DNA from 2 places in the Paenibacillus sp. FSL F4-0125 genome. Region 2 is predicted to be linked to the other one. Evidence: predicted binding sites of a transcription regulator. Region 2 holds the regulator's gene; the other holds the start of a gene.
What was found. Region 2 encodes LexA, which represses DNA repair genes until DNA is damaged. Its sites were predicted from a motif close to CGAACATATGTTCG; they were not measured.

Region 1 (15,357 bases), 1.3 Mb from region 2:
TCAGCAATACGGACTTCTGAACCTGCAGCTGCAGGGTGTTTTGCCGCTTCAATGACTTCATTTCCAAATACCTGCTCCAACCATACTTGTTCCTGTTCACGAAGACCGCGGAACAGATGACGAGCTTCCAATGCCCGTCTGGACAACGCCCGAACTTGCTGAAGCTTCATTTCCAGTTCCTGTTGCTCTAAGCTATTCTGCAACAATGCAGGTGCAGGATGATGCTCGCTGCCGCATACAGGACAAGGTTGTCCTTCTTCCAGCTCCTTAGCCAGTGCAAGGGACAATCTGTGAAGCTCTTGATCCTTCATAGCTGCTTCCAAAGCACCGATATGTTGCTCCAGGCGCTCCGCTGCGGTGCGCCCAGCTTCTTCTGTTGCCAGCAGCTTTTCTTGATGCAGCGCCGCCTCGCGGATCAGTTGCCCGCGGGCAGCTTCCTGCGACTCACGACGGCCCTCGGCCTCCGCGAGTCGCGCCTGCGCAGCCGCCAGGGCAGCGGCACGCTCGAGGCGCTCCTTCTCCGCCTTATCCCACTGGGATTCGGCGGAGTGCAGCCCTTGCAGTCTCTGCATCGCTTCTTGCAGAGACTGCCGCTCCTGGGAGCGGACACCGAGCGGCTGCAAGCTCTGCTGCAGCTCTTGCTGGCGCTTTTGGCCCTTGGCCAAAAGCTCACGCTCCCGAGCCATGCCCTCCCGCAGCTCCGCCAGCTTGCGGGAGGCCTCTTCGCGGCGCTCACGCAGAGCCGCGAGTTCGCGCCGTAGCGCCCCGAGCTCGGACTCGAGCTCGAGCGCGCGGCGGTAGGTGCCGGCCCCCTCCCGGAGGGCCGGCTCTTCCGCCGCAAGCGCGGCCTGCGCAGCAGCCGCGGCGGCAGCGGCACGCGCCGCCTCCTGCTCGGCGGCGGCGGCCAGCACCTCTTGGCCCTCCGCGCGGGCCAATCGGCTCTTAAAGGCTTCTTCCGCGCTGCGCCATGCTTTAAGCGCGGGAAGCCTTGCCTCGGCCTCGTCAGCTTGGCCGAGCTTCTGTTCAAGGAGGAGAATCTCCTCCTCCTTGGCGAGCAGCCCCTGCCGCTGCAATTCGCGGCGGGTGCGTTCCTCTTGGAGCTCGCGAATACGCGCGAAACGCTCCGAGACCTGCAATGCCGCCTCCAGCTTTCGGCGGCATTCCGCAGCATAAAGGGTGGCCTGCTCGAGGCGCTCCGCCGCTGCCTCTACATCCTCTTTGCCTGCGCTGCCAAGACCCTGCTGCTCAGCGATGAGCGCGCGGAGCGCCGCCTCATTCTCCTTCACCCGTCGGCTAAGCTTGATTGCAAGCTGATCGCCATACTGTTCCAGATGGAACAGGCGCTGCAGCATTTGCCGACGATCTACGCCACGAAGCGATAAAAATTCGGCAAATTTACCCTGCGGCAATACAACCGCTCGCGTGAAATCATCCATTTTTAGACCGATATGCTCCTCCACGCAGCGCGTAACATCTGCGAGCTTATCCGCCATGACGTTATCCCCGTCAGGTGTAATCTCAATGAAACGGCTAATCGTGTTACTGACGGTTTGCTCACCTGTCCGTTTGAACTTCCGTTCAACACGATAACGATGTGCCCCAGCGGAAGAAGTGAGCTCAAAGGTAAACGCCACGCTGAGTGAATCCTCTGAGTGATTCATAATCCCCTGTGTTCCATTAACAGCGCGCTCCACTTTTCCGTACATTGCCAAAGTAATAGCATCTAGCAAACTTGATTTACCGCTACCTGTTGGTCCAAAGATCCCGAACAGCCCCGTCTCACACAGACTTTCAAAATCTATTTCTTGCATTTCTCTATAACTCTGTAATCCTGCTACTTTTAATAGAATAGGCTTCACCTTAGTTCTCCTCTCCTTCCTCTGGCTGACGCCGTTCTTCTTCGGTTAGCTGTAAGAACAGCTCTATCAAGCTGTCTTCCGGCTCCGCTCCACCTGTCTGACGCTGATAGAATTTACGGAATAACTCTTGCACAGGCATACGCGAACGGGAAATTTGTTCGAGCTCCATCTCCATTTGCGGGTAGATCGGACGAATATGAATGATCCCCTCGCGTGACTTGCGCAAGCGTTGAATATCGTTCATCGACATAGCCTCACTAAGCCGAATTTCCAAATCTATAAAAGCAGAGGCATCTCTGCCTTCATCCAGCCAGGTATATACCTCCTGTAATCCGCCAGTGGAGCTCCATCGTACAAGTGGACGCCCACAACGAAGATAAATTTCTTCGAAGGTCGGTTCACCACCCGGCGCAACATCAATCAGCGTCACCGACTTGGCCTGTCCTGCTTCAGAAAAGCTGTATGCCAGCGGGGATCCGCTGTAACGGATCATTCCTTCCCCCTTAACTCGCTGTGCGCGATGGAGATGACCCAGTGCCGTATATTGCGCTCCACAGGCCAAAGCAGAAGGATCAACAGTATAAGCTCCGCCCACTTGAATTGGACGTTCCGAATCACTTTCCACTCCACCAAGCACATAAATATGGCTCATCGCCAAATTCACGGTCTTTGGTGTGAATTCCCTTCCCAACAGCTGCATGAGCTTGCCTACCCGCGCGCTGTAAGCCAGTCGAAGCTCCTCTTCCCCGCTGTCTCCAGCAAGAAGTTCACCGAGACGTGCCTCCGAGGGATAGGGAAGGGCTGCGATTTTAGCAATCTCACCCGTACGCGCAGCATGAATAGTCACTGGCTCAGAAGTAGGAAGACCCACCAATGTAATCCCCTGTCTTAATACAAGCGGTGAAACAGAAGATACGCGCTCCGGTTGGTCATGATTTCCGGCGATCACAACAAGTGGTCTTCCCCCTGAAGTCAGCCTAGCAGCAGCTTCATAGAATAGCTGTTCTGAAGCCGCTGGTGGATTAACGGAGTCATATACATCTCCCGCCATCAGAATCAAATCCACTTTATGAAAATCGACGATCTCCACCAATTCATCTATGAACTGCTCTTGCTCCTTCTGCCGGCTTCTTCCTTCCAGCGTTCGGCCGAGGTGCCAATCTCCCGTATGCAATATCCGCATCTTCGTCCTCTTTCCCCGCTCTATGCGGCAATGAATAGATTTATAATTTCACAGCATGTCCGCCGTCAAAAAAGTACAGCCAAATTTCGCTGATCGGTTCTCCCAAAATATCTTGTAATGCCTTGCTGTATAACTCTAGCTGAAAACGATATTTTTCCTTAAGCGCTTCTATCCCACCCTGATGTTCTAAAACAGAGTCCGTCTTATAGTCTAGCAGAATGATCCGGTCCTCTTCACGGAACAGGCAGTCAATCACCCCTTGGATCAGCACAGCTTCACTAAAGCTTTCATTATGATTCTCTGGGTTTAGCTCTGATACGGCTTTATTCATATAATCTAGCCCTCTATAAGCCTCGTCTGCGGGAACCATATAACTGAAAGGCATTTCTCTAAGCTTCCAAGAAGAATCTATTAATCTACGACCAAGTTCATTCGTATAAAAGGCCTCTATCTGAGCCGGTTCCACCGCCTCCACCTGCTCAGCAGTTAGAATAGCCACTCTCTCTAGTCGTGCTAATGTTTCTTCCACAACCTTAGGGTCAACTGAACCCTCAAGCGGAATATGCTGCATAACTGTATGGTAGGCTGTCCCGCGCTCCGCTGGGGTTAGACTGCGTTTCTCCATAAATTTCGGACGGCGTAAATGAAGACTGTCTGCTCCTGCCACATTTCTACGTTTATTGTTTTCTGTTGAGGTAGCAGGGTGGCCGCCTTCCTCTAGGAGATCATAAGAAGGCTGGTCCTGCATCGACAACAAAGCTTTTAACTCCGTAACAGAGGTTTTGGCAGGAATGCCAGAGGCAGCCGTATAAGGATAAGGCCATTCTAGTCTTCTGGCAATCTCTTCGCTATTCTCTGATCTATAAACATTTACAGATGCACCTTTTTGCAGCGCCTTGAGTACAGATAGACGTTCTTCTGCTTTGTCTTCAGCGTTATCCGCTGGAAGGAATGCCCCTGAATTCAGGTCGGAAGCATTCTGTACAGTGATGCTCCAGTTCGAGATATCGCTGTGCAGCACTGTCGAGACAGTACCTTCTGAACCACCTAGCTTACGAAGAATAGCCGCTGCCGGATGTCGGATCAATGCCGGTCCAACCCAGTCCAAATAGCTACGTCCCCGGGCTAATAAATGATCAGCAAGCAACAATTCTTCCCGATTCTGCACACTGCTCCAGCTAGCGATTTTCCTTGGTAAATCTCTTACGGTACCGACTAGAATCATCTTATCTCTCGGGCGAGTTAAAGCTACATATAATACCCGCATTTCCTCAGCCAATAATTCAAGTCGTGTACGACGATTAATAGCCAAATAAGGAAGCGTTGGGTAGCTGACACGTGTTTCCCGCTCCACAAAACGTGGTCCGAAGCCGAGTTCTTTGTGCATCAGGAATGGAGAGTGCAGATCCTGCCGATTAAACTGCTTCGCCATACCCGCTATAAAAACAACAGGGAACTCCAAGCCTTTGGATTTATGGATGGTCATTATTCTGACCCCGTTGCCCTCTTCACCACTGCCACCTGCTACACCAAGATCTCCGCCATTCTCACGAAGCCGTGAAATGAACACCAGAAAACGGAACAACCCACGCGCCGCAGTATCATTCTCAAATTGAACCGCCCGATCATATAAAGCCTTAAGATTGTTCTGGCGCTGCGAGCCTCCAGGCAGTCCTCCAACCCACTCCAGATAGCCGCTCTCACCATAAATACGCCAGATCAGCTCACTAAGACTGCCTTGTCTAGCTGCATCTCTCCAGCTATCAAGCTGTCTCAGGAAATTCTCAAGCTTACGCTTCAACTCTGGGTTGATCTGCGGTACAGCTTCACTTTCTGCTCCTACATCATGAACGCTATTGTCAAAAGAGGCCTCATTAGAGAACGTATTTATATCAGCGGTGCTTGCCGATTCCATTTCATGAGCTGAGAAAAGATCGTACTCTTCCTCATTTTCTTTTACACCTTGCATGTTCACTGCCACTTTTACAGCACGATAGAAAGAACCATGGCTGCACATCCGAACCGTAGCCAGTTCCTCTTCAGTTAAACCAACAACAGGTGACCGAAGCACGCCAGCGAGTGGAATATCCTGCTGAGGATTATCAACTATTTTCAAGAGTGAAAGTGCAATTTCTACTTCTGTGGCTTCAAAATATCCTTTATTCAGATCTCCATAAGCAGGGATTCCCTCCATCCGCAGCTCTTCGATGATTAAAGGGGTCCATATTCTCGCCGAACGAAGCAAAATCACGATATCACCATAAATCACTGGGCGCATAATCTTAAGCCCTTTATCATAAATCAGCAGCGGGGATCCGCCATTCAGGCCAGTCATCTGTGAAATACGCCGAGCAATCGCCCGTGCTTCCAGTTGCACAGTCTCACTCTCAATGGCTTCACTCTCCTGAAGTGGGGTCTCACTGTCCTCAGAAGTCTCTTCTACTTTACCTGCTGCCGCTCCGCGATCGATCAATAATAGCTCCGGTGCAAAAAAAGTATCTGGCCCCTTCTCTGCTGCACCCGGGAAATTCGCACCATACACAAGCTCAGCACGTTCGTCATAAGTAATCTCCGCCACTGCCCTGTTCATAATCTGCCGAAAAATCATATTTACGGCATTTACAACTTCCATACGACTACGGAAATTACGGGCCAGATCGATAACCGAACCGCCGGACGATTCATTAGGCTTATCAGATAACTCGCTTAGCTCGGATTCGCCTACTGTATTGCTGCCACCTCCGGCATTATTAGAGCCAAAGTTGCGGTATTTATCCAGGAACAGCCCCGGCTCTGCCAGACGGAACCGATAAATACTTTGCTTCATATCTCCGACCATAAATCGGTTACCAGGTGTTTCGCGGGAGATAAGCCGCACAATCTCTTCTTGCACACTATTCGTATCTTGATATTCATCTAACAGAACCTCATCGAATTGGGCACGGTACTCCATCGCTGCATCAGAAGGCAGGGAATGGCCCGGTAGAGAATCTGGATGACGTAAAATTTGCAGACAATAATGCTCCAAATCACTGAAGTCGACGAGACCCCGTCCTGCTTTTTCGACTCGGTAACGTTCACCGAACGCTATCACCGTCTCAGCAAGCTCTGCCATAAGAGGAGCCGCCTCATTCAGTTCTCGCAAAAAAACATCGGCAGGACGGCCAAACAATGCCTTCTGAAGATCTAAAATACTCTTCTTCACACTATCGCGCAGTTCTTTAACCATTTCCTGCAGTCCAGGATCTGTCGAATCCTTCTTACAAGCTTTCAATTTCCCAAAGTATACTTCCATGAAAATATCATATAATTCTGCCCATGGCCGTTCATTCACGGCCTCCTGCAATGCATTTACCATCTCAAGATCGGCCGTCAGATTCTCGGCATAAGGCGCCGGACCACCCGGCTGTAGCGCAATCTCCCGGCCTTGGATAAGCTGACTGGCTGCACCCGCAAGGGTCAGCTTCGCTTCTTCAAGAATACTTAGCACCCAAGGAGTTCGGCCTAAGCTATCTGTGTCTGGTAATGAGAAATCAGCTGCGGTATCACGAAGCCACTGCTCTGGCCAAGGATGGCTGCGGGCATAATCATGCAGTCGCTGTATGAGCGCATGTACCGCATCATCACTGCGTTCACCACTGAACCAGTCAGCAAGCTGTACAAATACACTATCCGCGCCATCTTCACCCACTTCACCATATTTTTCCTCCAGTAGCTCTTGAAGCAGCTCCTGCCGCATCATCTCTGCTTCATGTTCGTTCAGGATACGGAAACCGGGATCTATAGGAATAATCTGATAGTAACGCCGGATCACTTCCAGACAGAAGGAGTGTAGTGTTGTAATCGAGGCTTTCCCAAGCAACGACAGCTGACGGCGTAAATGGTCATTTTCTCCATTCTCCTCAAGCTCCCGATCGAGTGCTTCCCTAATCCGCTGGCGCATCTCGGCAGCAGCAGCTTTGGTAAACGTAGCTACTAGCAATCTATCTACGCTAAAGCCATTCTCTTCCTTGCTGATTTTGCGAATAATCCGTTCTACAAGTACCGCTGTCTTACCGGAACCTGCCGCCGCGGCAACGAGGATATCATCACCGCTCTCAGCAATGGCGCGCCACTGGTCATCACTCCATATGCTTCCTTCCGGTTTCGATTCTATTTCAGACTTCATACTCACGGTGTAGTTCCTCCTTTGCGGGACAGCAGATCCCAAATAACGTCCTTCCCTGGCTTACCCAGATTGTTGTAGCCATTGCCTTCCACGGCTTCATCGAACTGGCAGACGGGTCTAAAGGAACAGAATGTGCAGGCTGTCTCCTGCCCAATCCGGTATGGCTCAATCGCCACATCACCTTCCGTAATGCGTGTCCCGATATCCGAGATCGTTCCCCGAACGGATGATAATAAGTGCCCCCATTGCTCTGGTGTAGCTACAGAAGCACTACTATAAAAACTGCCATCAGCTTTTACTGCTACAGGCACGATAGAAGAATACCCTTTGTCTAAAGTCGTATCCATCAAGGATACTACCTCGCGGTCTGCTGTAAGCAGTCCTTTCATCTTGAAGCGTTTCAGCAATTCTTGTTCTGCCTGTTCCTTGTTCATCCCGTTAGATGAGGTTAACAGTGGGTCATGTACGTGGAAATACAGTGTCCCTGCTGGAAGCGCCGGTTGCCCGAGCCATTGCTCCGAGTACGTAAGCAGCACATCCAGATAGGTCAGCATCTGTAGCGATAATCCATAGTACACTTCATGCAGTTTGAGATCTTTTTGAGACGATTTATAATCAATTACTCGCAGAAGAATTCCATTCTCTCCACGGGCCATGTCTACACGGTCAATCCGTCCAACAACCTCCATCACACAGCCATTCGGCAGCGTAATTCTTAAAGGAGGCAACTCCTTATCCGGTCCAAAATCCAGCTCCAGCCCTACCGGCTCAAAGCTACCTCGGCGGGCATGCTCGCCCAGAATCACAGAAGCACGTCCAACAATGTTCTTTAGCTTGCGGGAAATGTATCCGTAACGTTTAGAGCTCATCAGAATTTCACCCTGTAGCATCGGCGATAAACGTTCTACCGTTTCACTTGCCTCACGCCGGCATTCCTCTGGAGACAAGCTTCCCCAGCCGCGGCCCTCTTCTTTCAGTCTTACCGCCATGTCACTTAACGCAGCATGGAACAGTTGTCCAATATCAGGTGCTTGCAGCTTATATAGCTGGCGTTCCTTCAATCTAAGTCCGTAGGATGCAAAATGGGAGAAGGAGCAAGCAACAAACTTCTCCATCCGGGACACACTGCCGCGCAGTGTCGATCCCCCATACAATCGCAGGCTAGTACCACGCTTTAGCTTCGTTCCCTCATTACGATAAAACAATGAACTGAGCAGACGTTTCAGTTCGAGGCTTCGTTTCTCATCAGACGCAAACCAATTATAAACATCCCACCACAATACAGGGATCTCGGTCCCTTGACGCCACTGGCGTAGCTGCATAATCAATGCACGAAGACTCTGTTCTGGATGACCAATGTAACCCAGGTGAATGGAATCTCTGACTTCATCTGGTAGTCCCGCAGAGGGAAGTGTGGATAGGATGTGCTCATGAACCCTTGGGAACATTCTATGCAAATGACGGATTACCTCAGAGGGAAGAAGCGCCTTGCCCTCATCATCAGCAGTGGCGTAGCTAATCCAGAGCTTTCGACTTCCTGTCGTTAGCGCATTATAGATCAAAAACCGCTCGTCCAGCAGCTTACGAGAAGCACCAGGAGCAAGCTCCATACCGGCGTTCTCAAGCACAGAGCGTTCGCCTTCCGAGAGAATTCCATCTTCCTTAAACTGCGCAGGCACAACACCTTCATTAAATCCAAGCAAAAAAGCGTATTTAACTCCCGTTGGTCGAGTCCGATCCATGTTACCAACCAGTACTTGATCGAGCGCGGGAGGAACAAGTCCCATCTTAAGCTCAGCAAGTCCTGTCTCTAGGACTCCGGTGAACACATCAAATTCAAGTCTTTCGTTGCCCATCATTTCAACGATCTGATCAAGCAGATCAAGCACTGCACCCCACAGCTGACTATGTTCTCTAGCCTTCTCGGGTTGCCCCTTCTCCATAGAATCAACACTAAGTTTCTCCAGCTTTCGAGCAACATCCGTCTCATCCAGCAGCTTGTACACGGCGGTACAAAGTTCAAGACCGCTTCTACTCTTCTGTATCCGTTTCTCAAAAGCAAATAGAGGACCCGTTATACTGGCACGGCATCGTTCCATCGTAGCAAGCAGTTCTTCATCCATCTGTCTGCCGCCTTCCAGCGACAAGCTAGGAATTCCTTTCCAAGAACGGCCATCCGTCCAGCGATACCCTTGAATCCCACAAGCCAGCACATAATTCTCTAAATCATCCATATCCTCACGCGTAATACTCCCGTCCAGCGGCAGCAAAAGCTCTGTCTTTACGCAGCGGAAAACATCCTCGAAGCGCCAGCGTCGACGCACTACATCCAATGCGGAACGTACAAACTCTACCAATGGATGATGCAGCTCATTTACCTTCTGGTCCAGAAAAAATGGCACTCCATAATCTTGGAACAACGGTTTAATCAGCTGTTCGTAATCTCCAATATTACGCATTAATACGGCCATTTCACCATATTTTGCACCTTCATCTCGTGCCAGCCTGATCATTTCACGCAGCGCTCCCTCAACCTCTGCTCTGTGAGAAACTGCTGCACCTATAGATATTGCTTCATTTGCCAGTTCATCTGCACCAAACCAGACCTTTCGACGGTCATATCCCCTTTCGAGATGAGCAAGAGCAGGACTTTCTTCAAAACGCGGAAGAACCGCTGGCTCCAAAAGCTCGTCCCACACATCCATGCCCAGCTCTTCAGCTATTCCACGCAGTTTAATGTAAGTAACCGCAGTTGGGTGAAATAATTCAAGCTCATTCAACTGATCTCCATAGGGATAGGAGCGATCAAGTGTAAGTGAGACGGTCAACTTCGATGCTTGCTGCATTAATTCTCTAAGCACTACGAATTCCTGTGGGGTAAAGCCATGGAACCCATCTACCCAAATCTCCGCTCCACGAATGTAGGAGGAATCAGGAATATGCTCAGCTAGTTCCGCTAAACGATCCTCTTCATCGATGTAGAGACGCGACATCTCCTTCTCTAAATCGCTGAATACCACCTGTAAATCATCCAGCTTTCCTTCAAGAATAGGGCTCCTTGCAATAGCGCCTCGCATTGCAGACAACTGATCCTCTAAATCAGTGGAAGCCAAGCAACAACGCTTCATCTCCGTATGCAGTTGATTCAGCCGTTCCACAAAACCCGGTCTGTCTGCTGAGGCACCGAACAATTTTAGTTCCTCTTTACGACGGCGGATAATTTTATAAATTAACATCTTTTTGCCTTCTTCACTGATAGGCAGGCTAGCGCTACCCCCAGTTTCCTGTTTCACCCGATAAGCAAGCCGAGAAAAACTTAGTGTCTGCGCCCGAATGCTCCCCTTCACATTCCCTACGGTGAGAAGCCCCCGTTCTGCTCCAAAAGAACCTTGCTCCGGTACTAGAATAATGATCGGTGCGCCAAGAGGCTCCTTCTCTAATGAAGATGAGATAGACTCCCATATTTTTGTTGTCTTGCCACTGCCTGAGCGGCCTAGTAAAAAGGTTACCGACATAAATGATAGACTCCTTCCGTAGCGGAGAAAATGTATATGACATAAGGTGAAATATCCACCGTGTGATGATGTTCAAATGAAAAAGTTCAGTCGTTCCTCGTCCCCTCAGTATAGCATAACCGCACAAATCAGAACATGCGTTTGCTAGTATTTTCTAATGATTTACAATAAAAAAGCTTCGAAGTAAACAGCAACTAACATATTTTGGTGACTTGCTGTTTAGTATTTCTAGTATTTCTAGTTTGTTAATACCCGGTGCGCAACGTTCTGCGTTCAACACTCAACATTTTTGCTTCTGCTAGCTACATTAATTACTTGCGGACTCAGGAGTCGTTATTCATGAATTTCGTGCTGTTTTGGCAACTTTTCGGACTCCAGTGAAGCTATTCGTCGCGAAAGTCCCCCATCTCGGCTAGTTTGAGGTCAATAGCGCCTGTGGAGTCCGTAACGGTCAAAATCTAGGCTTTTTTCGCTGTTTAGTTTCGTTTGAGTCCTATAGCAACTTCTTCCCTATGAACACCCTAAAGACTAGAGTCATTGATTTAACGCGGCTTATGAATTGAAAAATCGTCAGCTTTTGAAAAATAAGTTTTAGACTGCCGCTGTTGTCGTTCAACTAACGCATACTAATCCTAAGAGACTTATAGCGTTAATCTGCCAGTTAGGTTAATAGATAACATTGAACTATAGTTAAATATTTATCTAATCGGCGAAGTATAACGTTCTTGTCCTCAGTCAGGGGCAAAAAACATGATTCCTTAATCAAAAAAAGCCGCTAAATTAGCGACTTTCAATCTAACATGTGCGTTTCTTAATGAACAGTTGTATCTGATAATCCCACTGCAATATTCCAGTCACAATAATGTTATGAAGAACAAAATCTGGACACACATCGTATTCCGTCTTTGCCCTTTCAAGTAACTTTTGTAATACAGCATTCTTATTCTCTTCGGTACAAATTGCACACAGATAGTCCCCTTCTGGTAGTACAGTCAGCCCCTCTAAAGACGGATATTTCAAGCAAACAGCAAATAATCGTGTTATTCCTTCAGTCGTGAACATTCCTGCCATATCTTCAAACAGAAATTCTGAATGCAGAGACGTTTCAATTTGTTGATAGAAATGTCTGTGATAGTCCCATAAATTCTTAAGTGTGGGGCTTTCCATTTTATTCGAAAGCATAATTACCCTTTCCTCTATGTGTCTGACAAAGTAATTTTCACTTTGACTATAACCGTCGTGGAACTTATTTTCATAATGTAGATAGGCACGTTTAATTTTCGATTTTGCATACTGCAGACGAGCAATTTTATCGTCTGCTCTTTTTTCTGCTTGTTTTAGAAATGCAATTACTTTAGAGAGATCATTCTGCTGCAAAATATCTTTAATATCCATTAAAGTAAGATCCATTGCTTTGAGCAGTTCAATGGTTTGCAGCTTTACGAGCTCCTGCTCGGAATAGTACCGATATCCCGATAATTCATCTTTATGGCATGGCTTGACTAATCCAATACGATCATAGTGCCGCAAGGTCTCAGTGGTCATCTCTACGATCTCTGCTGCTTGCTTAATTGTAAAATAGTTCTTCATATCTACCCTCTTGACCTTTTTGTAACACAAAAGTTTATGATGATTAAAACATACACGACTGATAAACGCAACGAAAAACAAAATGAATTTATTAGGGTAGACTTTTTTAAGATCATTTGTTCAACTCTAATGCTTTGTTGCATATTGGAACTTGTCTGCATAGCAGCTTAAGATTGGCATTCGTAGGACTGGCTATATTTAAAAGAAAAATGATTTAACGAAGGAGCGTTTTATAATGAAAAGTACTGCAAAAAAATCACTAACTACTATAGGCATTTTGGTGACACTATTGATATCATTAGCAGGATGTTCCTCCGACGCCACTTCCATGGAGGAAAGAAATCACACCATACCTGCCCAAAAGATTGATACCTTAACAATTGATGTAAAGGACAAAAAAATAAATATCCTCCAATCTAAAGATGAACAAATTCATATTGTTTACTATGAAAGTGAGAAAGATTTTTACAAGATTAATCTATCTGACGATAAAGAACTGTCAATGGTAAGTGACAGTAATAAGGAATGGAACGACTATATCGGAGGAAAAGGCTCGCAAGTAACCAGAACTATTCAGGTATGGATACCTGATGCAACTTTAAAAAATTTGACTTTAAAAACATCAAATGAAAGTATTGTATTACCAACAATCGTGTTTTTAGGGACAGTGGAAGTAAACATAAATAACGGAAATATCCAACTGGACAAATTGAATGTAGGGACGGCTATAACCCTTGAAACAAAAAACGGAAATATTAGCGGTTCAATTTCAGGGTCATATGATGATTTCGCGATCTTAAGCAAGGTAAAGAAAGGTGATAGCAATTTGCCTGCCAATAAAGAGAATGGTTCGAAAAAACTATCTGCTTATACAAATAACGGCGATATTACCTTACGATTTTCTGAGTAGTGATGTACCCGAGGGCCAAAATTAAGCTTGATCGTGACTTCCTTCAAAATAAAGTATAAGCCGCATTTCTGGATTAGATTCGGACTCAGGAGTCGCTATTCATGAATTTCGTGCTGTTTTGGCAACTTTTCGGACTACGCAGACATACCTTGTTAATCCCGAATTCAACTTTTTTCAGAACATAACAAAAAATCCGCAAAAGGAGACCTCAAATGAGGACTCCTTTTACGGATCAAAATCCATTACCTATACGAAACAGCCAGTTTATTTCTTACTCCGCACTTCAAAAATCGCAAACTTCAGATAATGTCCTTCGTTAACGCCTAGAATCTGCGGATGGTCTTTCCCTGCGGCACGCCATTCCACAAGCCTCAATACTTTACCAGCATCTTTTGCTGCGTCTGCAATCGTTTCGAGGAATAGATCCGGCTGCATGTGGTAAGAACAACTTGCGGTAACCAAATACCCACCTTCATTCACCAGCTTCATGCCATGCAGATTAATGTCCTTATAACCGCGGCATGCACCTGCTACTGCACTTTTAGTTTTGGCAAACGCTGGAGGGTCTAGGATAACTACATCCCAAGTTCTGCCTCCACCTGCTGTCATCGGTTTGGAGGTATCGGTTTTGGTTGCTTTGCCCCCAGATTTAGCATTTGTAGTCGCTGCTGTTGATTCCGTTCCGCTTGCAACCGTCGCCCGCTCTGAACGTTCCTCCAGCCCCTTGACCTGATTGCGCAGATAGGCAAAAGCATCATCCACTACAAATTCCACTCGGTCACTAAAGCCATTCAGCTCCACATTGACCTTCGCACTCTCTATAGCATGAGCGGAAACATCTAGGCAGGTTACTTTTTTCGCGCCATATTTGCATGCATGCAGAGTGAAGCTGCCTGTGTGCGAGAAGCATTCCAGCACTGTAGCACCATCCCAATAAGGGAAGGTTACGTGTTTACCACTCTTATTTACCGGCAAAGTCTGTAGCGAGCCGTCTTCTGTTTCGATTTCTTGCAGTGTTATGCCGCTTCGTCCACCCCAGCCCTTCATGAGTGGCGCAATGGATGCTCTATTCTCACGCTGATCAAAGAAATAACCTGTCTTCTGGCCTTCTTCGATATCTACTACCAGCTTCAAGCCATTCTCACTTACAGTAACATGCCGTGGACATTCCCCGTATAGCACACCTGTAGTCTGCTCCAGCCCTTCCAGCTCGCGCACGCTAACATCACTGCGTTCATAAATACCACGCGGTGCCATAACCTGTACAAGTGCTTCAACAATCTCTGTACGGCGCTTGTCCATTCCGAGTGTAAGCAGCTGCACAACTAGAATATCTCCGAACCGATCCACAATAAGCCCTGGTAAAAAGTCCGCTTCACCATATACCAAACGGTAAGCATCTGCTCCCGGCAGGAACCGTTTTCTGTGCTGCAGACAATTCTCGAACCGCTCAGCGAAAAAAGCGGTGTCCATGATAGCCAAAGGTCCCTGTGATACAATTCTCACCCGAATTTGTGATGCTGGATTGTAATATCCTACAGCCAGAAACCGACCTTGATGATTAAGGACATCAACCAATCCTCCTGCTTCCGGGTTTCCTTCTACTGATGCCACTTCACCTGCGTAGACCCATGGATGGCCCTGTTCTAGTCTCTTTTTGCGATTACGTTCTAAAATAACCGATGCCAATGACTTCAACTCCCTGTTTTTCTAAAAATGATTTTATACATGTCCTACACGTTACTTTCATATATTGGTGTACAACCCTCGTCCAAAGGAGTATGCCCTATGTTCCGTGATCTGCTTTTCCCTATCATATATGGTCTTGTCATTTTTCTGGCTGGCATGAAGCTAATGGAAACCGCGTTGTCCAAGCTTGCAGGCCCTCTGTTAACTACAAGCCTGAATAAGGCTACTTCTACACCTATTAAAGGCTTGATTGCAAGCAGCGTACTGTCAGCCCTGCTCCAGAGCAGCACCGCAGTAACTGTACTCACCATCGGCATGGTAAATGCCGGCCTGCTCACCTATGCCCGTACACTCGGCATTATCTTAGGCAGCAACATCGGCACCACTTTGACTACAGAATTGATCGGACTTCACATCAATTCCATGGCCTCCCCACTGCTGGC
Region 2 (15,357 bases):
TTTGAGCGCGGCAGAGGCCGCAGAAGTTGAAATAGAAGGCGCTGTCAAAGCCCTTGATCGTATGGTAGATAAGAATCAGTGGAAGGTTATAGAAGCGTTCCAGCGTCATCAAGTCAGTGATTTTCACTTTGCCGGTTCAACGGGGTATGCGTATAATGACCGTGGCCGTGAAGTGTTGGATCTTGTCTATGCTGACGTTTTTGGTGCGGAATCTGCGCTGGTACGCCCGCATTTCGCTTCAGGAACACATACGATATCAACAGCTCTATTTGGTGTGCTACGCCCAGGAGATGAGCTGCTGTATATCACAGGACGTCCGTATGATACCCTACATAAGGTAATTGGACATGCCGGCGATGGGACAGGCTCTCTTGCAGATTTTGGGATCACTTATCGAGAGGTTGCTCTGACGGCAGAAGGAAAGATCGATTGGGATGAGGTAGCGCTCTCTATTAACGAAAATACTAAAGTGATTGGAATCCAGAGATCACGAGGGTATGATTGGCGTGCTTCTTTCACAGTAGCTGAAATTGGTGAGATGACTTCGAAGGTAAAGTTGATGAAACCGGAAGTTATTGTATTCGTAGACAATTGCTATGGTGAGTTTACCGAAGAGCTTGAGCCACCACAGGTTGGTGTAGATCTGGTAGCAGGTTCGTTAATTAAGAACCCAGGCGGCGGTATTGCTGAGACCGGCGGTTATATCTGTGGTCGACAGGATCTTGTGGAATTGGCAGCTTATCGACTAACCGCTCCTGGTATCGGTGGTGAGGTAGGGGCTATGTTAGGTACAACTCGTGGCCTTTACCAAGGATTATTTATGGCTCCGCACATTGTAGGGCAAGCACTAAAAGGGAGCATTTTTGCTGCATCAGTATTTCAGCGCTGCGGGTTTGAGACGAAGCCGGCGTGGAATGAGCCTCGGACAGATTTAATTCAGGCGGTTTCCTTTGATGGTCCAGAACACTTAATTGCCTTTGTTCAGGGCATTCAGCGCGCTGCGGCTGTAGACAGCCATGTGGTACCAGAGCCTTGGGATATGCCAGGTTATGAACATCCTGTTATTATGGCGGCAGGTACGTTTATTCAAGGTGGAAGCTTGGAGTTATCTGCAGATGCACCAATACGTGCTCCTTTTATTGGGTACATGCAAGGTGGATTAACTTATTCACATGTGAAATATGGCGTTTTGATGGCGCTCCAAAGTATGCGTGAAAGAAAATTGCTGTAAGAATATCTCACACACCATTGACACGCTGTATTAGGAAATGTACAATGAGATCAGAAAAAGATCATTGGAAGGTTGGATGAGTCATGGGTGATGAAATCCGCAGAAATATGGCACTATTTCCTATTGGAATTGTAATGAAGCTGACCGATCTGTCTGCAAGACAAATTCGTTATTATGAGCAGCACAGTCTGATCGTACCCGCACGTACGTCGGGGAATCAGCGGTTGTTCTCTTTTAATGATGTTGAGCGCCTATTAGAAATTAAAGCTCTGATAGAGAAGGGTGTTAATATTGCTGGCATTAAGCAAGTGATGAATCCTGTCTCTAAGGAATCCGAGGAAGCAACTGTTATTACTCCTGACACAGAGGTTAGACGTAGAGAGCTATCCGATTCCCAGTTACACCGAATGCTGAAGCAAGAACTAGTTTCCGGTAAAAGACCGGGACAAGTGTCTTTGATTCAAGGTGAGTTATCCCGGTTTTTTAATAAATAATAATATATAGAAGTTTGAAAGGGAGAGGATCACATGAGCTTTTCTAAAGAGGATATTTTACGCATTGCCAAGGAAGAGAATGTTCGTTTTATTCGTCTGCAATTTACAGATCTATTAGGTACTATCAAGAATGTTGAAATTCCAGTTAGCCAATTGGAAAAAGCACTTGATAACAAAATGATGTTTGATGGTTCATCCATCGAAGGTTACGTACGGATTGAAGAATCCGATATGTATCTCTTCCCTGACCTTGATACATGGGTTATCTTCCCTTGGGTGACAGATAGTCGTGTAGCACGTCTGATTTGTGATGTTTACATGCCGGATGGAACACCTTTTGCTGGAGACCCACGTGGTATCCTCAAGCGTTGTCTGAAGGAAGCAGAAGAAATGGGTTTCACAGCTATGAATGTTGGACCTGAACCTGAATTTTTCCTGTTCAAGACTGACGAAAGAGGCAATCCAACTACGGAATTGAATGACCAAGGTGGTTATTTCGACTTAGCGCCAACAGATTTAGGAGAAAACTGTCGTCGTGAAATCGTATTGACCCTTGAAGAAATGGGTTTTGAAATCGAAGCTTCTCACCATGAAGTAGCATCCGGTCAGCATGAGATTGACTTTAAATATGCTGATGCGATTACTGCTGCTGACCAAATTCAAACCTTCAAGCTGGTTGTGAAGACGGTAGCCCGTCAACACGGCTTGCATGCAACCTTTATGCCTAAACCATTGTTCGGTATCAACGGATCTGGTATGCACGCTCACCAATCCTTGTTCAAAGGCAAAGAAAACATGTTCTACGATGAAAGCGACAAGCTGGGTCTGAGCAAAACTGCTCGTTACTACATGGCAGGTATTTTAAAGCACGCTCGTGCTTTTGCAGCGATTACTAACCCAACAGTGAACTCATACAAACGTCTTGTTCCTGGTTATGAAGCTCCTTGCTACGTAGCTTGGTCTGCAAGTAACCGTAGCCCGATGATTCGTATCCCGGCTTCTAGAGGGCTTAGCACACGTGTTGAAGTTCGTAACCCGGACCCAGCAGCTAACCCATACCTCGCACTTGCTGTTATGTTGAAAGCAGGTCTTGACGGAATTAAACGTAAGCTTGATCTTCCAGCTCCAATTGACCGTAACATCTATGTGATGTCTGAAGAAGAGCGTATTGAAGAAGGTATTCCAAGCTTGCCATCCGATTTGAAAGAAGCACTTAGCGAAATGATCCGCAGTCATGTTATTACCGAAGCTCTCGGTGAACATGCTCTGGCTCACTTCTACGAGCTGAAAGAAATCGAATGGGATATCTACCGTACGCAAGTGCACGAGTGGGAAAGAGCGCAATACATGACTCTTTACTAGGACTGTTAAACCCTTGACGCTAATGTGGCGTTGAGGGTTTTTTTATGTGGCAAGGTTAGGAGGTTTTGTGGAGGATTATGTGCGTCCATAAAGTGACCATACTCTAACTTGTCAGGAAATACTTTGAATTAGAGCATACATAAAATGACCCGCCAAGCTATTGCTTGACGGGTCTGTTTTTCTTATACAATAACAGAATACACCGGACTCCGCAGCATACCTGAATTAACCCGGATTCTCATTCTCACTTTTGCTGCATAGCCCAAGGCAAGGATATTGGACGATTCTACCATCATCAATTTGAAAAAGTGTTAAGAATAAAAATAATGGAACCATAATGTATAATTAATCGTATCCAGTAATAGTAAGGGGATGGCTATAAAAGTAAAGTTAGGAAATAGCTGTGTTAAGTGAGTGCGATGAATTAATTTTTAAAGAATCATCATAAAGAACATACATAGAAGAGTATCAAAAATATAGAGCAGATAAAGAACAAAAAAGATAAACGACAGCGGATTGCACAATGTTCTCGCAACGGGGTTAGTACCGATGGGCTGTCCGAAGTAAGTAGAAATATACTCACAACGGAATGGAGCTTAGATCTTCACCAGAGTAAGGCGGCATTTTGGAGATTTGCGGTTATCACATCTGATCGATTTGATGTGTATCATTGGAAGGAGATATTCGATATGAAAAAATGGAGAAGATCGGTCTTATGGCTTATTCTTTCCGTATGTTTCCTCGTGTCAGGGGCCTGCTCTATGAAGTCTCCACAGCAAGCGGTCTCGAAGGCAAATAATCAAGAGATCGAGAATGCATCAAATTCGCCTACTATGAAAGACGTAACAATTGATGGCGCTCGTGGTTTTATGTGGGAAGTGAAGAATAACGGAACGACGGTTTACCTCGTAGGATCAATACATCTTACGGATGATAACTTCTACCCTCTGCATTCGAAATATGAGAAAGTTTTTGCAGAAGCGGATTATTTGGGTCTTGAAATTGATTTTACCAAAGCCCCTGATGAAGAGCAGCAGAAGAGGATTGTGGATATGATGATGTATAAGGATGGCACTACACTAAAAGATCATGTATCCAAAGAAACGTATGCGAAAGTAAAAGAGTTTTTGATGAAGAACGGTTTGAAGGCCAACGCGTATGATGCGTTTAAGCCTTGGCAGGTGGAAGGAAATATTTCAGTTATGGCGTTGAAGGTTGACTACAACCTAGAAGAAGGAATTGATCTGTATTTTCTTCAGAAAGCCCTTGAACGCAAGATCCCGGTAATAGGGCTAGAAACTCAGGAATCCCAGATGGGGGCCTTAGCTGGCTTCTCTAAGGAGCGGCAGGAGAAGAGGCTCAATACTACGCTAGACGATTATAATTCTGGCGTCATCAATGATCCAACAGACGAATTGATAGAGGTGTGGAAGAAAGGCGATGAACAAACGCTGCTCAAAATAACTAACAGCCTATATAGCGATCCGGAATACGGAAAAGTGATGCTGACTGATCGTAATATAGGTATGGCTGAAAAGATTGAAGGTTACCTAAATAGCAATAAGGAAGAAGAGTATTTCATTGTCGTTGGTGCTCTCCATTATCTGGGTGAGTATGGAATCATTGAACTGCTTGAGGATAAGGGCTTTACCGTCGTTCGTAAATAAATAGCTTATCTACAGTTACTCTCAAAGACTAACATAATTGTAGGTGTTGGAATTATTCTCTGGAACATTCCAAGGCAATACATAACTCTTTACTATATCCGTCAAACCCTTGACACCTTTGGTGTTGAGGTTTTTTATGTTTGGTAAACCTGTTTCGGTAGGTTAACTACTGGATAATTTCCAAAAAACTGATTATTCTCCCAAAATTACATATAATAATGATAGACTAAGTAGTAAATACGACATTCTCATAGGTAGGGTTGATACGGAACTAATTTTCATTTAAATAGAACTCTGCATTATTTTGATTTATGGAATTTATGTTGGAACTTTAGAAAGGAATAAGAATGACTGATTATACAAATGAACATAATGATTTAAAATTTGCGTATAAACAAGATTCAACGAATCCATTAATAGCCAATCAACTGGCGATAGCTAGTATGGAAGTTAATGATTATTTAGAAGCTTTTAAACTCTTCAAGAGGAATGCTGAAATAAACCCTTCTGAACAGTCATTATCTAATTTGGCTTACTTTTATTTTCATGAAGGAGAGCCGGAGATCGAGAGTGGCGGATGGATCAATCGTGAAGAAGATGCGATTCTATTATTAGAAAGAGTAATGCTGCTGAATCCAAAGTCAGAAGTTCCCAGTGCAATGCTTGGTCAATTTTATTTTGCAAAAGAGAGATGGAATGAAGCGAAGTCAGCGCTAGAACGATCTTTTAGTGTTAAACCAACCTTTCTAAATCAATATAATCTCGCAGCATCTTTATTTCAATTGGGACAACTGGAAGAAGCTTCAGAGTACTATTGGAAGGCTCATCAGGTTAAAAATGAATGCTACAGCTACTGGGCATTGTATTATTATGCTATATGTAAAATTAAGACAGGTTCTTACCCAAAAGAGGCCATTGAAGAGCTTGTGAGGTCTATGGATGATAAGAATTCAGAGATAGATAAGGAAGGGTTAGCAGACATTTATTATGAACTGGATCAGTATACTAACGTGGTCAATGCTTATGAGGGAACTAAATTATGGGTCAGTCCGGACTGGGTGCTTCGCTATTTGTATGCCAACGTTCAATGTGGATTTTTGGATAAGGCTAAGGACATTCTGAACAATGCCTTGGTTAAGATTAATGAAGAATTAATTAGTTGCATAACGGATGAAGATGAAGATTTTACTCCAGAAGATCGCGAAAGATATAAGTTGGAACTGGAGGCTGATAAACGGGATTATCTTAGAGGCTATGATGATATCCTACATTTAAATTATCGTCCTAGTATGAATTTTACGGCATATGTTGAATCAAAATGTTATTTATTTGGTTGTAAAAGACATGACAATCCTGACTTCTTAGAATCCTGATTAATCATTGTTGCTTAAATTTCTAATCAAATGATATGGTATGCACAGTTTTTGAGGATAAGGGGGCTTAATAATGGTGAAGATTTTTAATGAAAATACAGTTTCTTATAAACAAAAGTTATCTCAGATCCCTGAGTTTGCTTGGCATACAAGTGAGAGGCTAGCTGAGGTTGCTAATTCTAAACATCTTGTTTTCGACATTAGATCGCTAGATCCAGATAAATATTCCTTTCCTTATCATTTTCATAGAAATGCTGAAGAGATATTTGTGATCTTAGCAGGAAAAGCAATGTTAAGAACTCCTGAGGGTTTTACTGAGGTTAGTGAAGGCGATGTGATTTTTTTTGAAATGGGACCGGAAGGTGCGCATCAACTTTATAATCATACGGAAGCACCCTGCAGGTATCTTGATCTTCGAACAAATCAGGGCATAGATGTTTGCGAATATCCTGACTCAGGTAAAATCAACATTCTCCCATATCAAGAGATCTATCAAGCGGATGAGCAGGCGGACTATTATAAAGGTGAAGAACAGGTCCGGGAGAAATGGAACGGGTTGGAGGATCGCACTTGATGGAAGATCGATGGTTCACAGTTACGGAAATTGACCCGACAACGTATGCGATAAGTGAATATGGTCAATGGGAAAAAGTGCATTCATTTTTGCTGATAGGAAAAGAACAAGCTGTATTGATTGATACAGGATTAGGCATCGATAATATAAAAAGAATCACAGATCAGTTAACGGATTTACCTATTGCTGTTATCACCACACATGTGCATGCAGATCATATCGGCAGTCATGGACAATTCGATACGATCTATGTTCATAAAGAGGATGAGGATTGGCTTACGAATGGAATACAAGGCTTGTCCCTTGCCCAGATCAGAAAAGATATGAGCAGAGACCTTACACTAACTCCACCTGAATCCTTTGATCCTAGTACATACACGCCATTTCAAGGTAAACCGACAGCTCTATTGCATGAAGGAGATGTGCTTGACATAGGAGGGCGTAAATTAGAAATTTACCACACACCGGGTCATTCACCAGGCCATATAAGCGTCTTTGATCATGCCAAAGGGTATCTGTTTACAGGGGATTTATTGTATGATGTTACACCTGTTTATGCATTTTATCCTTCGACTAGTCCGGAAGATTTAGTGGCTTCTTTAGAAAAGATTGCGCACATTCCAAAGGTGACCCAAGTATTCGGCTCTCATAATACGTTAGGTCTAGATCCATCTATTTTGCATGAAGTAAAGCAGGCGGTTCGTGCTTTGCGTGAACAGGGACTTGTCGCACATGGTACGGGTATTCATCGGTTTAATGGGTTTAGCTTGCAATTCTAATAAAAAGATAGAAGCTCTGTTGATGTAGAAATAGAAATACGTTGATGGTTTTTAAAAACAGTAAAACGGCCTCAAAGAGGACCGTTTTTTTGTAGCTTGTGAGCTTGTAGATTTCATCTGTTGGAAATAAAGTTATTAATTGAGAGGAAAGAGGTAGTGGAGTAATGTTACCAACAACTGAAGCTTTTGCAAAATCGATGCGTTCCTATTCGAATTATATCCAAATGCCTTGGGGGAGATTGTTCTACCTGACCGCCTGGCATCAAATTGAAAATCACATCCTTTTAGAAAAGAAGCCATCGATTTTAGATATCGGCTGTGGGTTTGGGATAACTAGTCATGAATTTGCCAGAAAGGGGTACACAGTAACCGGAATAGATCCGACGACGGAGATGATAGCGAAGGCTCAAGAGTCTGCGATGAAAGAAGGTCTCAGTATTTCTTATAACGTAACTACGTTACAGGATTCAGACGTGTTGGGGGAGCGTTATGACTGGATATTTTGCCACAACGTGCTTGAATATCTTGAACATCCCAAAGAAATGTTAATGGACATTAGTAAAAAACAATCTGCAAATGGAATGCTCTCTCTGATCGCTCATAATCCTGTGGCCAAGGTGATGAAGAAAGCCATCATGAATAAAGATCCTCAGGGAGCTCTGGATAGCATTGAAAATATGCGAGAATATAGTGGCATTATTCAAACAGAAATTACGATCTATACAAATGATCAATTGGCGGAATGGCTTGAGAATTGCGGATACGAGGTTAGATGGACTTACGGAATACATAATATCTATGGTTACATAGCAGACAATGAAGTGAAAATGAATGAAGATTGGAATAAACACATGGTGGAGCTGGAGCTTAAATTAGGCAGTGAATCACCATTTAAAGACATAGCGATTTTCATACATCTTATTGCGGAAAAAATCAGATAATTATTCGGATACGATCGTCCTGAAAAATGCATGCAACTGCTGTACTTGGGAGTAAGCTTCTTTATACTGATTGTCGGATTGTTTAATGGGCAATAAGCCTGGCAAGAAGGAGATACTATACACAGGCATTTCACTGCTGTTCATATATATTTTAAGCGTAAGTTCCTCAATAACACTAACCTCTTCGTCAGCGCTATTAAGCACATTAATATTCGCACTTGAAGCGGTTGCTTTGCTGCTTTGTTGTCTTTTGGATACTTTTGAATGGGTTAGCGCGTTAACAACAATCTCTGATCCCATTACATTATCGAAGGAATACAGTTTTGCTATAGCTTTTTTACGTGTTTTCGGATCGCTACTGCCTATGGCTATTTTCTTATAGGATTCGTTAAGGGCGATCAAGTGAGATTGATTGGGTGGAATGAACGTTTTGGTGAATATGATGTTAAAGGATGAGATTGCGTTTAACAGCTTTGAAAGGTCTGAAGAAGTAGATAGCTTTTTCAATTCTAGAAAACCGGCACTAAGAATTAAGACAACTCCTATAATACCAAATATGTACATCAAGAAAATCAGCATGGAATCACACCTCCGAGTTATCTCAGCAGAGCAAGATTTATTACTTAATGAAAGATATGCCTAAATCTTCTCGACTAGTATCTGCTAAAAGTGAAATTCGTTGAAATATAGGAACAATTACAGCATTAGCAAAAAAAAGCACCCTGAGATCCGCCTTTAATGCATGCTAGGGCAGTTACTGAGTGCTTAGATGAGAGTTATTAATGTGAATATGTCAAAATTATAAGAAATTGAAAGCCGTAATTTGATCGGTATACACAATTAGCTGCTTGTATTCGATCGATGATTCATAGTTAGCATAGGGTCTTACAGAAACATCATTGAGGACTACAAAGTTATAGCTGAAATTTTTATCGGGATGTTCCGCACCTAAATAAGATATGTATTCATCTACAATGACATCATCCATTAGAGATTTTAAGTCAAAAACATCCTCTTTATTGGAGACGGAAGGGGAGATCGTCCCTTGAATACTGCCAAATGAGGTGAGTAGATTTACTTTTTTTCCACTAGCTTGATCGTTATTTAACAATAATCCTGAGAGTTTAACAAGTGCATCGACTTTAAAATCGACGAGGGTTCTAATTTTGGAGTTGTTCAAAACCAGACACTTCCTTTCTATTTGAAATCCTGTTAACATTATTCGACATATAACCACATAATTCCTATTACGCCATCAAAAATACTTAAATACAAACACACCCCATTCATTGAACCATGAGTGAGGTGTATTTATTTATGGATATATTAATTCCTGATCGTTACTTGAGTTCCAATCGGAACAATCGCAGCTAGTGCTAGCACATCCTCATTGTACATCCGAATACAACCGTGGGAAACTTCGTGACCTATCGAGGAGGGATCATTATTTCCATGTATTCCATAGTGAGGCTTAGATAGACCCATCCAAAAGACCCCAAATGGACCACCTGGATCGGGTTCTTTGTTAATAATAGTGAAGTCACCCAAGGGTGATTGGGTTAACATTTTACCGATTCCGACGGGGAAACCTCTGATCACAATGTTGTTATCAAGAAGATACAGCATACGCTGGGTCAGATCTACAATAATTCGGTAATTTGGCATTGCGCAACACTCCTTTCTAATAGGATATGAGCAGAAAGCCTAAACGGTTATTAATAGAAAATGGCCATTATAGCGTATGCGAACGCGTGTTCTAGTGTGGATAATTTGAGTTAGAAAACAAAAAAACTGTTCCACATTTGTGGAACAGCTTTTGATATTACAGTAAACAGTATCATTATGCTTCTCGTAGAAACGGATACCATCCTTTAATGGACGGTATCCGTTTTGGCTTGGTAGGAGTGCATACTTAGTGGATATCTCGAAATAATCCGATAACTCTGCCGAGAATGGTCACGCGATTAAGGCGAAGAGGCTCGTACGCCGGATTCTCCGGCTGAAGACGTATATGATCACGTTCTTTATAAAAGGTCTTAACGGTAGCTTCATCTTCTTCGGTCATAGCTACAACGATATCTCCGTTATCAGCTGTCTGTTGTTGACGGACAATAACATAGTCACCATTCATTATCCCAGCTTCGACCATACTGTCACCTTGAACCGATAACATAAATACTTTGTTATCTCCAACATAGTGAGTTGGAAGCGGGAAGTAGTCTTCAATATTCTCAGTAGCAGTGATAGGAACCCCGGCGGTAACCTTACCTACGACAGGAATGCGTGCGACGGTTTGTGCGAAATGATGGACATTCTCGGAATCCTCTTGGCCAAGCAATTCTATTGCACGTGGCTTCGTTGGATCTCGACGGATAAGTCCCTTCTTCTCTAGCCGATCCAAATGACCGTGAACTGTGGAGCTGGAAGCAAGACCAACAGCTTCTCCAATCTCCCGAACGGAAGGAGGATAACCCTTGCTGCGGACTTCGCTACGTATAAATTCCAGGATCGCCAGCTGGCGACTTGAAATCTTTGACATTGGAATCAACCCCATATAGTAATGTTTGGGAAAATTATAACATAGAACTACCGTTCGCACAAACATAAGTTCTAACTATTATAAATATTAATTCGAAAGAGTTAATAAATGGTAGTCTCGTATTGATAAAGCGAACTTTAAAACAATGATCAGCTGGATTCTTTTTATAGATGATAGGGTGATTTGCTCTTTTCGAAAAAAAAGAGAACAATTGTTCTAAAATAGTATTGAACAAAACACATGTTCGTGTTATTATAATTTCGAAAGTAAGAACAAGTGTTTGGAGGATGATATTCATGTTAAAATACAGTACATACCGTAGCATCTACGATAAAGCCCCAGTGGTTGAATCTTTAGGACATAATCCTGTTACCCGTTATTCAGCTCAGATTAAAGAGATTACAGACCTTTTGCTTGAAGGATTGATGCGTTTGTTCCGGAGAGATTTTGTTATTAAACTTACATTGATCATTGTGCTCGTACTATCAGGACTCACAGTAGTAGGTAATGTATTTGCAGGATCTACTACTTTAATGAAGGATGAGAAGCGCGTAGTGGTTGAACGCGGAGATACACTTTGGAGTATTGCTCTTGAGAATAAACCATCGGATATGAAGACGGCTGTATATATAGAAGGAATTAAAAAATCCAATGGCATTAAAGGCAGTCAGATTAATGCTGGAGATATCCTCAGTTTACCTATTTATTAATATTCTAAGAACATAATAGAAGGACATATAGAGCTTGCAGGGAGTAAACCTTGACAAGCTCTTTTTCTCATGGCAGAGTTAGAATTAATTTATATGGGGAGGGAAAGTTTTGAACATTGATGAGTTGGTCGCGCGTATTAACGAATTGGCACGCAAACAGAAGAGCGTAGGCCTTAATCAAGAGGAAACGGCGGAACGCGCCAAGCTTCGTGAAATCTATTTGGGGAATATTCGCAATAACTTCCGAGCACAATTGAATACGATTGAATTGGTCGATAATGATGAGCATGAACAAGGTAACAAGGGGCTTAAGCATTAACACCCTGTTCCTTTTCATAGATACTACTGGATGACTAGGGGGAACGCATATGGCCCGTTCTTGGGAAAGAATGGTTCAACGTAACACACAGCAAATTAACAAGCAAAGAAAGAAACAGGGGAAGGAAACGATTTACGCATCAAAATCCAAATCTCCTGGCAAGAACAGTGAAACCTTTAAAGGCCGTAACATTGCATTTCCAGTAGTGTTATTAGTGCTTGGTACTATGTTTTGGATGATTGGTTCGGTGGATCAGGCCAAAGGCAATGGTATGCTGATGAATTGGCTAGGAGTCGTTTTGTACTACTTACTAGCGGCACTTCTGTTTTTCCGACGTCCGTATTTGAAGGTGGAGAATGCCAGACTATCCACTATAAAATTCAATCGCGAACGCTATTTACCAGCTACTGATATTGAAAAAATTATCCTTTCGCGTGGAGCTGTTGTTATTAAGCATAAAGGCAAACGCACGAAATGGATTTTTACCAGACTTATGAATCGTTATGATACAACTGCGATGGGGACTAGACTGGAAGCATTCGCAAAAGCTCACCAAATTGAAGTAGTTCACGAATAGAAATTAACCAGCCATGGGAGAGGGAGACCTGTAATGCCAATTTCTGCCGTACTATTTGACCTTGATGATACACTGCTCTGGGATGATCGGAGCGTCAATGAAGCATTTCGTTCTGCATGTGAAGCCGCTGGGGATACGATTGATCCACAAGAACTGGAACTTGCGGTGCGTAAAGAAGCCATAGCACTATATGAATCATACGAAACGAACCCATTTACAAAAATGATTGGGATTAATCCGTTTGAAGCACTTTGGGGGAACTTTACTGCAGGTGAACAACCGGAATTCCGTCAATTGGAGCAGCTTGCACCGGGATACCGTAAAGAGGCGTGGCGTCGTGGTCTTGCAGCACTTGGTGTAGAGGACGAAGTTCTTGCTGAGACATTAGCAGCCAAATTTGCAGCAGAGCGTAGAAATCGGCCTTACATCTATGAAGAAACAATTCAGGTGCTCGAAGAACTGAAGGGAAAAGTGAAGTTATTGCTTTTGACTAACGGATGCCCTGCATTGCAACAAGAGAAACTAGATGGTGTACCTGAAATCGTTCCTTTCTTTGATCATATCGTAATTTCCGGAAGCTTCGGCAAAGGAAAGCCGGATAAGGATATTTTTCTGCATGCTCTAGAGCTTCTAGATATTGCACCTGAGCAAGGGGTTATGGTCGGTGATAAGCTTACAACGGATATTCGTGGTGGGTTGGCAACAGGTTTGACTACGGTTTGGATTAATAGAAAAGGCAAACAGCCGGATCCGGAAATTCAGCCGGATTATGAAATCAAACATCTTGGAGAGCTTCTTTCATTAGTCCAATCTTTATAAAGTAGAGTAAGAGGCTTTGAATCATTGAGCCTTAAGAAGGCAGTAAGTTCCTGGGTTACTAGGAGGCTTACTGTCTTTCTTTATATCTACATATTGCTTTTAAAATTAATGGAATTATCTAGTATATGATTTTAGTCACAAGAGTTAGGCTGAATTGATATGAAATACTGAAAAACCAATAATAATGTGTATAATAGATGGAGAATGTATAACATGAATTGGTAGATTCTTAGTACTCAAATCGGCTGGGAGGACTCTATATGAAGATTTCAAGAACAATCGTTCCTTTATTATTAGGTGCAACACTTTTAGTTCTGGGAGGTTGTTCATCAGACCAAACCAAACATTCTGGAATACATAATATGAACATGAACATGGACATGGACATGTCTATGGAGCCTATCAAAGTTGAGTTACATTGGAGTCCTGAAGAGGTTGCTGTAAATCAGAAGGTGACCTTTGAGGCTGTGGTGACGCAAGACAACTTGGCGGTGGATGATGCGAAAGAGGTTCTATTCGAAATTGTGAGTAAAAATGATGATGAACAGAAAATTGAACTTAAAGGGAAGCTAGTTGGTGATGGAGTCTATCAAGCAGAAGGAACACTTGAGAAAGAAGGACAATATATTGTTACATCACACGTAACTGCTAGAACTCAGCATTCTATGCCTAATAAGGAACTCTCTGTGAAACCATAATTAAAAGAATAGTAATGATATCCTATAATCACAGATAATGCAGAGTGGAAAGGAAGGCTTTCCGAAATTCCTTTATTCTGCTAAACTTACTCTAATGTTTTACTGGGGGGACTATACGTTGGCTAAATATACACTTGAGGAAAGCTTACAACAAAGAATATTAATTCTAGACGGTGCAATGGGCACAATGATCCAACAGGTGCCTTTGACTGGTGAGGATTTTGGTGGGGAAGAATTGGACGGTTGTAATGAAATGCTAGTATTAACCCGTCCAGAAGTAATTCAGACGATTCATGAGCAGTATCTCGAAGCAGGTGCTGACCTCATAGAAACGAATACCTTTGGTGCAACGTCTGTTGTACTTGCCGAATATGATATTCCGCAACGGGCACGCGAAATTAATCTGGTTGCAGCGAAGCTAGCTCGCAATGCCGTTGATAAATATGATACACCTGATCGTCCTCGATATGTCGTAGGCGCAATGGGTCCTACAACAAAGACGCTCTCTGTTACAGGCGGCGTCACTTTCCAAGAGCTCGTTGATAGCTACGAGGAACAGGCAGTGGCATTGATTGATGGTCAAGTGGATGCGTTACTGCTAGAGACCTCTCAGGATACTTTGAACGTGAAGGCTGGAAGTATAGGCATTCGTAATGCCTTTGAGAAGACAGGTATCAAATTGCCAGTAATGATTTCGGGGACAATAGAGCCGATGGGTACCACGCTTGCCGGTCAGAACATCGAAGCCTTCTATATTTCTTTAGAACATCTCAAGCCTATCTCTATTGGTCTGAACTGTGCGACGGGCCCTGAGTTCATGCGGGATCATATTCGTTCGCTTTCTGCAATCTCTTCAGCGGCTGTGAGTTGTTATCCGAACGCTGGGTTACCAGACGAGAATGGACATTATCATGAATCTCCTGATTCTCTTGCGCGTAAAATTGCTGCGTTTGCAGAAAAAGGATGGCTTAACATTGCAGGGGGTTGCTGCGGAACGACACCGGAACATATCCGTGCTATGTCGGAGGCACTCTCACAATTTCCTCCACGACCGCTTACAGGGAATCATCCACCGGCACTTTCAGGTATTGAGCCTATCTATATCGAGAACGACAACCGACCATACATGGTGGGTGAACGTACGAATGTATTAGGTTCGCGTAAATTTAAACGTCTAATCGTCGAAGGTAAATATGAGGAAGCTTCAGAAATTGCCCGTGCACAGGTGAAGAGCGGTGCACAAGTCATTGACGTCTGCGTGCAAGATCCGGACC

Region 1: addB (helicase-exonuclease AddAB subunit AddB) is a predicted target of LexA. The motif match lies at 10,856-10,869, and genes of this name have one in related genera.

What each region holds. Positions count from the first base shown of each region.
Region 1 covers NZ_JBBOZJ010000001.1:5,056,595-5,071,951, forward strand. Annotated here, with positions in the region: gene NST74_RS22555 (SMC family ATPase) at 1-1,859, opposite strand, end outside; gene NST74_RS22560 (exonuclease SbcCD subunit D) at 1,861-3,042, opposite strand; gene addA (helicase-exonuclease AddAB subunit AddA) at 3,083-7,210, opposite strand; gene addB (helicase-exonuclease AddAB subunit AddB) at 7,213-10,725, opposite strand; gene NST74_RS22575 (MerR family transcriptional regulator) at 11,521-12,315, opposite strand; gene NST74_RS22580 (DUF4097 family beta strand repeat-containing protein) at 12,551-13,225, shown strand; gene NST74_RS22585 (class I SAM-dependent rRNA methyltransferase) at 13,490-14,914, opposite strand; gene NST74_RS22590 (Na/Pi cotransporter family protein) at 15,014-15,357, shown strand, end outside.
Region 2 covers NZ_JBBOZJ010000001.1:3,713,098-3,728,454, reverse strand. Annotated here, with positions in the region: gene NST74_RS16485 (methionine gamma-lyase family protein) at 1-1,231, shown strand, start outside; gene NST74_RS16480 (MerR family transcriptional regulator) at 1,315-1,725, shown strand; gene glnA (type I glutamate--ammonia ligase) at 1,759-3,087, shown strand; gene NST74_RS16470 (TraB/GumN family protein) at 3,777-4,754, shown strand; gene NST74_RS16465 (CDC27 family protein) at 5,102-6,127, shown strand; gene NST74_RS16460 (cupin domain-containing protein) at 6,204-6,701, shown strand; gene NST74_RS16455 (MBL fold metallo-hydrolase) at 6,701-7,480, shown strand; gene NST74_RS16450 (methyltransferase domain-containing protein) at 7,645-8,421, shown strand; gene NST74_RS16445 (hypothetical protein) at 8,422-9,000, opposite strand; gene NST74_RS16440 (hypothetical protein) at 9,221-9,601, opposite strand; gene NST74_RS16435 (L,D-transpeptidase) at 9,748-10,086, opposite strand; gene lexA (transcriptional repressor LexA) at 10,334-10,960, opposite strand; gene NST74_RS16425 (LysM peptidoglycan-binding domain-containing protein) at 11,257-11,670, shown strand; gene NST74_RS16420 (DUF896 domain-containing protein) at 11,780-11,989, shown strand; gene NST74_RS16415 (hypothetical protein) at 12,039-12,566, shown strand; gene NST74_RS16410 (HAD family hydrolase) at 12,600-13,385, shown strand; gene NST74_RS16405 (FixH family protein) at 13,646-14,083, shown strand; gene metH (methionine synthase) at 14,262-15,357, shown strand, end outside.